One region of the Streptomyces sp. NPDC051578 genome, then DNA from elsewhere that is predicted to be linked to it. Evidence: riboswitches for the same ligand, from Rfam matches in the RefSeq annotation. Region 1 holds a riboswitch; each other region holds the start of a gene.

What was found. A riboswitch is a leader RNA that binds a small molecule or an ion and turns the genes downstream of it on or off. The one in region 1 is predicted to bind cyclic di-AMP.
Region 2: another riboswitch for cyclic di-AMP. It lies ahead of ACIA6C_RS31025 (M23 family metallopeptidase); the one in region 1 lies ahead of ACIA6C_RS22175 (LysM peptidoglycan-binding domain-containing M23 family metallopeptidase).
Region 3: another riboswitch for cyclic di-AMP. It lies ahead of ACIA6C_RS26180 (transglycosylase family protein); the one in region 1 lies ahead of ACIA6C_RS22175 (LysM peptidoglycan-binding domain-containing M23 family metallopeptidase).

What each region holds. Positions count from the first base shown of each region.
Region 1 covers NZ_JBITDH010000005.1:114,210-117,312, reverse strand. The annotation lists gene ACIA6C_RS22180 (SGNH/GDSL hydrolase family protein) at 1-378, opposite strand, end outside; gene ACIA6C_RS22175 (LysM peptidoglycan-binding domain-containing M23 family metallopeptidase) at 553-1,524, opposite strand; cyclic di-AMP (ydaO/yuaA leader) riboswitch at 1,529-1,736, opposite strand; gene ACIA6C_RS22170 (tyrosine-protein phosphatase) at 2,063-2,869, shown strand; gene ACIA6C_RS22165 (aspartate aminotransferase family protein) at 2,946-3,103, opposite strand, start outside.
Region 2 covers NZ_JBITDH010000013.1:21,139-24,241, reverse strand. The annotation lists gene ACIA6C_RS31030 (GntR family transcriptional regulator) at 1-563, opposite strand, end outside; gene ACIA6C_RS31025 (M23 family metallopeptidase) at 823-1,620, opposite strand; cyclic di-AMP (ydaO/yuaA leader) riboswitch at 1,633-1,790, opposite strand; gene ACIA6C_RS31020 (M16 family metallopeptidase) at 1,990-3,103, opposite strand, start outside.
Region 3 covers NZ_JBITDH010000007.1:213,548-216,650, forward strand. The annotation lists gene ACIA6C_RS26175 (transglycosylase family protein) at 1-1,002, shown strand, start outside; cyclic di-AMP (ydaO/yuaA leader) riboswitch at 1,279-1,450, shown strand; gene ACIA6C_RS26180 (transglycosylase family protein) at 1,454-2,170, shown strand; gene eno (phosphopyruvate hydratase) at 2,443-3,103, shown strand, end outside.

The DNA.
Region 1 (3,103 bases):
GGTCGTGATCATGACCTGGCCGACCGAGCCGGCGAGGTCGGCCACGGCCGCCTCGAAGCGTTCGGCCACGTCGTCCGGGTCGGTCCCCGGACGGATGATGTCGTTGCCCCCCGCGCAGAAGGTGACGAGGTCGGGCGCGAGGGCCTTGGCCCTCGGGACCTGCTCGGCCACGATCTGGTCGAGTACCTTCCCCCGGACGGCCAGGTTCGCGTACCGGAAATCGTGTTCTTCCCGCTGATCGGCCAGGAGCACGGCCAGCCGGTCCGCCCAGCCGAGGTACGAATCCCCGGGTCCCGGGTCCCCTACGCCCTCGGTGAAGCTGTCCCCGATCGCCGCGTACGAACCGATGGTCTTGAGTGTCGTCTTCGTCGCTGCCACAGCACCACATCCTTCACCCCCGCGGCCGACCTACGCCAACGTAATGAGGGTTTGACGGACCGTGATCTACGCCACGATGCACATGAGGAATAAGAAACGCGTGAGGCCGGAACCCCCTTTCGGGGCCCCGGCCTCACGCGTCGGCGCGTTCCTGTACCGCGGTGCCGCGGTGCGTCAGATGCTGACGCCCTTCGAGCGCAGGTACGCGAGCGGGTCGATGTCCGAGCCGTAGGACGGACCGGTGCGGACCTCGAAGTGGAGGTGCGGGCCGGTCACGTTGCCGGTGGCGCCGGAGAGCCCGATCTGCTGGCCGGCCGTGACGCTCTGGCCGACCGAGACGGACAGCTGGGAGAGGTGGCCGTACTGGGAGTACTTGCCGTCGGCGTGCCGGATCACGACCTCGTTGCCGTACGCACCGCCCCAGCCCGCCGTGACCACGGTGCCGGCGCCGACCGCCTTGACGGTGGTGCCGGTGCTCGCGATGAAGTCGACGCCTGTGTGGTAACCGGAGGACCACATGCTGCCCGCCAGCTTGTACGGGGTGGAGATCCCGCCGCTGACCGGGGCGACGAATCCGGACGCCGTCACCGCGCCGGTGGAGGAGCCGGAGCCCTGCGCGGACGGGGCCTCGGGCCGCACGGCCGCGGAACCGCTGCCGGAGCCCGCCTCGGAGGGCGCCTGAGCCTCGCCGGAGGAGCGGTCGGAGGCATCCGGAGCCGAAGCCGTGCCCGCGGCCCGGGGGGCCGGCTTGGCGTGGGTCCGGTCCCCGTGACCGCCGAGCGTCAGCCGCAGGCCCGGGTGGATCAGGGAGGGATCGGCGCCGACCGCCTCGCGGTTGTCGGCGTAGAGCCGCTCCCAGCCGCCGGAGACGTGGCGCTCGGCGGCGATCTTCGACAGGTAGTCGCCGGGGACGACGGTGTAGACGGCGGGGGCGGTGGCCGCGGCCGCGGCGGGTGCCGCCTGCACGGACACCGGGTGCTGCGGGGCCTGGACGGGCAGCGTGGTGTGGGCGGCGGCGGGGGCGGCGTGGGCGCCGGCGGCGCCCATCAGCGGCAGCGCGAGCGCCGCGCCGCCGGTACCGGCGGCGGCCAGTCCGCGGGGTATGGCACGGGACTTCGGTCGGCGGTGCTTGCCTTGTGCGGGCATGACGAATTCCTCTCCGTCGCCTGCGAGGTGAGCTGTCGGGTTCGGACTGGAGATGTCCGGTCGTACGCACAGCAGCGATGTACGACTTCACCCCGAGCCGTTCCGGCGGGAAGATCCGGAACAGCGGCTTACCTGGTTCCCCCGCTCCTGCCGCGCGCGTGAATAGTCGGGTGCGGTTCCCGGGCGGCGGCAGGATTCGGCGGTCCACCCGGATCGATCGCGAAGGTAATCCAGTGGGGCAGTACACAACAAGCCATGAATTCCCTGACGGAATAGCAGGTACGGGGAACCGGCTGAATTCCCGTCACCCTGCGTCCATTCCGCTCCCTCAACGACCGTTACGGTGAGGGAATTCGCGTTCCGCGATCAGGCACGCACCGTCACCGTATGATCTGGCTCACGGCGTCCGGCGCGATCTCGCCCCCGGATATGGCAAGTTGGCTTCAACCGGCTCAATTCGGACAGCGCGACAGGACCCGGCCGCCTGCGCCCACCACCCCGGCCGCGACGGCCCACGACGATGCGGAGGACCCGTCCCGTGACCCAGCAGATAGCCACGAACCCGCCCACGGGGCCCGAACTGTCCGGAGTGCGCAATTTCCGTGACGTGGGTGGACTGCCGACCACCGACGGACGGAGGGTCAGGCCGGGACTTCTCTTCCGAAGCGGACATCTGGCACATGCCACCGAAAACGATGTGGAATTCCTGACCTCGCTCGGTCTGCACACCGTTTTCGACTTCCGCAACGGCGCCGATCACGCACTGGAAGGCCCGGACGTCGATCTGCCCGGCGTCCGGAACGTGAACATTCCCCTGACGGATCCGGCGGACGGCCGGGAGTTCTGGAAAATGGTCCGCGACGGCGATCTCGGGCAGCTCCGGGGCCTCTTGGGCGAGGGAAGGGCCGCCGCCCGGATGCAGAACTCGTACCGGACGATCATCAGGGACCGGACGACGGAGCACAGCCGCGTCGTCCACGCGCTCGCCGAGGACAGCGTCCCGGCCCTGATGCACTGCGCGGCGGGCAAGGACCGGGCCGGGCTGTCGATCGCCGTCACCCTGCTCGCCCTCGGGGTCGAGCGCGAGGCGATCGTGGCGGACTACCTGGAGTCGAACGCCCCGCACAACCGCTACCGGGTGCGCCGCGGCGACGACTCCCCCGGGGCCCGCTCCCCCGAGGTGATGGAGCTGCTGGCCCCGCTCTTCGACGCCCGCGCCGAGTTCCTGGCCACGGCCTTCGAGACGATCGACGCCACGTGGGGCGGGGTGGGGCCCTACCTCGCCGAGGGGCTCGGGCTCGCGCCCGCGACCCTCGGCCGGCTGAGGGACCGGCTGCTCGACTGACCGGTCCCTCGGCCGGCTGAGGGACCGGCTGCCCGACCGACCGGCCCCTCGGCCGCGTCACGACCGGGGCAGGCCGTCAGCGGTTGCCGACGGCCTGCTTCACCAGCGTCCTGCCGAAGTCCCACATCAGGGCGCCCCCGCCGTGCGCCTCGTCCATGACCTCGCGGAAGGCGACGACGAACCGGTCCACATCCGCCTCGTCCACGATCAGCGGCGGGATCAGTTTGATGACCT
Region 2 (3,103 bases), on a different contig from region 1:
GCGCGCTCGGCGTCGCCCCGCGCCACCGCGTCCACGATGGCGCCGTGCTCGGCCCAGGAGTCGGCCGGCCGGGCCGGCGGCCGCACCACGTACATCCAGGCGATCTTGTGCCGGGTCTGGGTCAGCACGGAGATCAGCCCGGGGCTGGCCGAGGCCTGCGCCAGCGTCTCGTGGAACCAGCCGCCCAGGGCGCGCAGGTCCTCTCCCCGCCCGTTCCCGGCCCGCTCCCGGCCCAGCCGGACCAGACCGCGCAGCACCTTGAGGTGGCCCTCGGTGCGCCGGCGGGCGGCCCTCGCGGCGGCGAGCGGCTCCAGGAGCGCCCGTAGCTCCAGCAGGTCCGCCGCCTCCTGCGCGGTGGGCTCGGCGACGCAGGCCCCCGCGTGCCGGCGGGTGGTGACGAAGCCCTCGGCCTCCAGGGTGCGCAGCGCCTCGCGGACGGGGACGCGCGAGACTCCGTATCGGCGGGCGAGGACCTCCTCGGTCAGCCTGCCGCCCGGTTCGAAGACGCCCGAGACGATGTCGTCACGAATTGCGGCGCATACCGCGTGCGCAGGAATACGCAAGACCGGACTCCGCTCTCATTCCGACTGCCGGTTACCGGCGTTGCCACCATGACCGTACTGCGACTCTATTGCAACACACGACGATTTCCGAGAACGGCCGGAAATACGAAACATTTGCCGAGTGCGGACGGGCCGGCGGGCGGGCGGGCGGAGAAGCGTGGCGGGAGGCGGGCGACCGGAGGCGGCGTCGGGCGATGGGGATACGCGCGAGGCCCCGGCTCGGTGAGCCGGGGCCTCGGACGCAGCGGAGCGGGTGCGGTCAGACGCTGACGCCGTGCGAGCGCAGGTACGCCACCGGATCGATGTCCGTGCCGTACGTTGCGCCGGTACGGGCCTCGAAGTGCAGGTGCGGGCCGCTGGAGTTGCCCGTGGAGCCGGACAGGCCGATCTGCTGGCCCGGGGTGACCTGCTCGCCGACGGAGACGCTCAGCGAGGACATGTGCCCGTACTGGGTGTAGGTGCCGTCGTTGTGCCTGATGACCACGTTGTTGCCGTACGCGCCACCCCAGCCGGCCTCTACGACGGTGCCCGCGCCCACGGCGTGGACGGTGGTGCCGGAGGCGGCGTGGAAGTCGATGCCCGTGTGGCTGCCGGAGGACCACATGCCGCCGCCCGCCTTGTACTGCGTGCTGACGTACGAGCCGTCGACCGGGGCCACGAAGGTGTTGAGGCGCTTGCGTTCCTCCTCGCGGGCCGCCCGCTCGGCGGCGTCACGCTCGGCCTTGGCCTTGGCCTCCGCGAGGCGCTTGGCCTCGGCGGCGCGGGTCTTGGCCTCGGCTTCGGCCTGCGCCTTGGCCGCGGCGGCCTCGGCGGCGCGGTTCTGGGACTCGGCCTGGGTCTGGATCTCGTTCTGGAGGTCCTCGGCGACGACCACGGCGCCGAGACCGGTGTCCTCGATCGAGGGGGCCGCCGCCTTGTCCGCGGCGAACGCGGGGCCGGCGAGGGTGCCGACGACGCCGGTGGTGGCGAGGGCGGCTATGCCGGCGTAACCGGCGGTCTTGCGGCTCAGACGACTGGAACCACGGTGCTTACCGGCGGCACGACTGCCAAACGCCATGAAGGGTTTGATCCTTTCCTTCCCTCTCGCCTACCGGGTTAGCTGACGGGTTCGGAGCAGGAAGGTCTCCTACGGGCCCCTCTTGCGAGGTGTCCGATTCACCCCAGGGACGCATGTGGGTCCCCGGCTCCCCAGGCTCGCGCCTGACGGGGACTCGGCGATCGCTGTCCGGTGCCGCGGGTGCGGCGGGCACAACTGACGGACAGCACGGCCGACGCTAGGCGGATCATCAGTCAATCTCCAAACAGACACGCGCTTTTGTTACCTACGCCACACCACATACGATCAACCACACCACCAAACAGACAAAAAGGGACTCCGGCGGACAAGCCGCCGGAGTCCCGTTCACCAATCAGGTGCCCGCTCCCGTCAGTTGGTGACGACGGTGACCTCGCCGATCCCGAGGGCCCGGACCGGCTCCTCGATCTGCGCCGCGTCCCCGACCAGGACCGTGACCAGCCGGTCCACCGGGAACGCGGCGACGGCCGCCGAAGTGGCCTCCACCGTGCCCGTCGCGGCGAGCTGCGCGTACAACCGCGCCTGGTAGTCGTCCGGCAGCTCCTGCTCGACCTGGTCGGCCAGGGTGCCCGCGATCGAGGCCGCCGTCTCGAACTTCAGCGGGGCCACGCCCACCAGGTTCTGTACCGCGACGTCCCGTTCGGCGTCGGTCAGGCCGCCCTCCGCGAGGGTGCGCAGCACCGTCCAGAGGTCGTCCAGCGCCGGGCCGGTGTTGGGCGTGTCCACCGAGCCGCTGATGGCGAGCATCGAGGCGCCCTTGCCGTCGGCGGTCGAACGCAGCACCTGGGCGAAGGCGCGCACGCCGTAGGTGTACCCCTTCTCCTCGCGCAGCACCTTGTCCAGGCGGGAGGTGAGGGTTCCGCCCAGGCAGTACGTGCCGAGCACCTGGGCCGCCCAGACACGGTCGTGCCGGTCGGGGCCGATGCGGCCGATGAGCAGCTGCGTCTGGACCGCGCCGGGCCGGTCCACGATGACCACGCGGCCGGTGTCGTCGGCGGTCACCGGGGGCACGGGCAGCGGCTCGGCGCTGCCGCCGGTCCAGCCGCCCAGGGTGTCCGCGAGGACCGCGTCGAGGTCGATGCCGGTCAGGTCTCCGACGACCACCGCGGTGGCGGTGGAGGGGCGCACGTGGGCCTCGTAGAAGGCGCGTACGGCTGCGGAGTCGATCCGGGCCACCGTCTCCTCGGTGCCCTGGCGGGGCCGGGACATCCGCAGGGTGCCCGGGAAGAGCTCCTTGGAGAGCTCCTTCGCGGCGCGGCGCTGCGGGTTGGCCAGCTCGTGCGGGATCTCGTCGAGCCGGTTGCGCACCAGCCGGTCGACCTCGCCGTCGGCGAAGGCGGGGGCGCGCAGCGCCTCGGCGACCAGGCCGAGGGCCTTGGCGAGGCGGGAGGCCGGGACCTCCAGGGAGACCCGGACGCCCGGGTGGTCGGCGTGCGCGTCGAGCGTGGCGCCGCAGCGCTCCAGC
Region 3 (3,103 bases), on a different contig from region 1:
GTCGTAACCGCCGGAGTCACGGGCTCCGCGCTGGCACTGCCGCTGCTCGCGGCCACCAGCGCCTCGGCAGCGGACACGTCCACCTGGGACAGCGTCGCCGATTGCGAGAGCGGCGGTACCTGGAGCGCCAACTCCGGCAGCGGGGCCTACGGCGGGCTCCAGTTCACGCAGGAGCAGTGGAACAACGCCGGCGGGCTCGAATTCGCCAAGCGCCCCGACCTCGCCAGCCGGTCCCAGCAGATAGCCGTCGGCGAGCGGGTGCTCGCCTCGCAGGGCCCCCAGGCGTGGCCGCTGTGCGCGGCGTCGTCCGGTCTCGTCAAGGACGGCCCCGCCGCCGACGTCGACCCCGGCGCCCTCGGCTCCCCGCGGCAGGTCGCCCCCAGCCCCTCGCGCCCCGACGCGGTGCCGGGCACCGGCTCGGCCGACCCCGCCACCGACTTCGGCGCGCCCACCCCGGCCGCCCCGGCGCCCGCCGCCCCGGGTCCGGCCGCCACGGCGCCGTTCACGCTGCCCATCGCGCCGCTCGCGCCCAACAGCGGGCTGCCCGTCATGCCCGACCCGGACCCCGCGACGCCGACGCCGACGCTGCCGGGCGACCCGAACGCCACCGCCCCCGCGACCCCGACCCTCCCGGGCGCCCCCGCCACCCCGGGCACCTCCGCGACCCCCACCACGCCGTCCCCCTCCGGGGCGCCCTCCACGCCCGCCGCCCCGGCGACCGGGACCCCCTCCGCCGCGCCGAACGCACCCGCGGCCGACTCCGTGACGGAGGGCGGCGGCAAGCACCGCGGCCCGGCCGCGGTCGAGACGCCCGCGGCGGCGCCTGACGCCGCGTCGGACCCCACGTACACGGTGAAGGCGGGCGACAGCCTGACCGCCATCGCGGACGCCCAGGGGCTCAAGGGGGGCTGGAACGCGCTCTACAAGGCCAACGAGCAGGTCATCGGCAGCGACGCCGACCTCATCAAGCCCGGTCAGAATCTGGATCTAACCAAGAAATAACGGGCACTTCGGACGGCCGTAAAGAGCTGAATGCCCGTTATCCGCAAGTGAGACATGCGTCTCTTCCGGTCAACTGGCGTGTCTCGTACCGAAGCTCCCGCAAACCCCGCCCTCACCTGCGAAAACGCCCTTAAGCGGAACGCAAGCAGGTCGATTTCTCCCCGATGTCCCTCGTTGAACATCGGGGAGAGACCTGTCTACCTTCTGAATCGCTCGCCACCGCGAGCCTCTTCGACCGCATCGCCGAATCCTGCCGGCGGACGGAGAGAACAGTCGTCGCGTAAAGCGCCGAAGGCAGGAGCGGGGGAACCAAGGTAGGCGCCGGGAACGGCCGTTGAGAGACGGCCGGGGAACCGGCTAGGGGTTAAGCCGCGCGCTGGTCGCGCGGCCGGGCAACTCACTCGCCCGAACCCGACAGCTCACCTCGCAGGCGTCGGTGAGGAGAAACTCCATGCTGCTTTCCGGCAAGGGCAAGCACCGCCGCGCCACGGCCATTGAGCGGACCACCCGCATCGTCACGCTCGCCGGTGTCGCCGGTGTCGCCGTCGCCGCGCCGCTCATGGCGGCCGGCTCCGCCAGCGCCGCGACCGCCTCCGAGTGGGACCGCGTCGCAGCCTGCGAGTCAGGCGGCAACTGGGCCATCAACACCGGCAACGGTTACTACGGCGGCCTGCAGTTCTCGTCCTCCACCTGGGCCGCCTACGGCGGCAAGGCGTACGCCGCCCAGGCCAACCAGGCCTCGAAGTCCCAGCAGATAGCCGTCGCCGAGAAGGTCCTCAAGAGCCAGGGCAAGGGCGCGTGGCCGTCCTGTGGCGTGGGCCTGTCGAACTCCTCGTACAGCGGCGGCGGCGCGGCCGAGGCGCCCAAGCCGAAGCCGAAGACCGAGACCAAGGCCGCGCCGGCGCCGAAGAAGGAGACCAAGCGGCCCGAGGCCCCGGTCACCCGCTCCGAGCGCTCCGAGGCCGCCCCGGCCCCGAAGGCCGCGCCGAAGACCGAGGCCCCGAAGGCGGGCAACGGCTCGTACGAGGTCAAGGAGGGCGACACCCTGGGCACCATCGCCCAGGTGAACGGCGTCAAGGGCGGCTGGGAGAAGCTGTTCGAGCTCAACAAGGACACCGTCTCCGACGCCGACCTGATCTTCCCGGGCCAGAAGCTGAAGCTCGGCTGAACCATCGGGTAACACCGATTCCGACCACCGCCCGGCGCGTCCCCCCACGCGCCGGGCGGTGGTGCGTGCGCGTGCGGGCCCGGCCCGCAACCGGACCCGGAGCGGGCCGATCGGCGCACCCTTTGTCCTGGAAAACGGGTGTCCGGCCGGTTTTTCGTCCCAGGACCCGGGCGGTCGGCCGGTCCAGTGCCCGGAGCCGGTTAGGCTCTAGTCGGCAGGGCCGTCCCACGGCCACCCGCCACCGCACACCCAGCGTCACATCCCAGAAGGAGATGCTCGTGCCGTCCATCGACGTCGTCGTAGCCCGGGAAATCCTGGACTCCCGAGGCAACCCCACGGTCGAGGTCGAGGTGGGCCTCGACGATGGCAGCACCGGCCGTGCTGCAGTCCCGTCCGGCGCCTCCACCGGTGCATTCGAGGCCATCGAGCTCCGTGACGGTGACCCCAACCGTTACATGGGCAAGGGTGTCGAGAAGGCCGTCCTCGCCGTCATCGAGCAGATCGGCCCGGAGCTCGTCGGCTACGACGCCACCGAGCAGCGGCTGATCGACCAGGCCATGTTCGACCTGGACGCCACCGACAACAAGGCCTCCCTCGGCGCCAACGCCATCCTCGGCGTCTCCCTCGCCGTCGCGCACGCCGCGTCCGAGGCCTCGGACCTGCCGCTCTTCCGCTACCTCGGCGGCCCGAACGCGCACCTGCTGCCCGTCCCGATGATGAACATCCTCAACGGTGGGTCGCACGCCGACTCCAACGTCGACATCCAGGAGTTCATGATCGCCCCGATCGGCGCGGAGTCCTTCTCCGAGGCGCTGCGCTGGGGCGCGGAGGTCTACCACACCCTCAAGAAGGTCCTGCACACCAAGGGCCTGTCCACCGGCCTGGGCGACGAGGGCGGCTTCGCCCCGAACCTGGAGTCCAACCGCGCCGCGC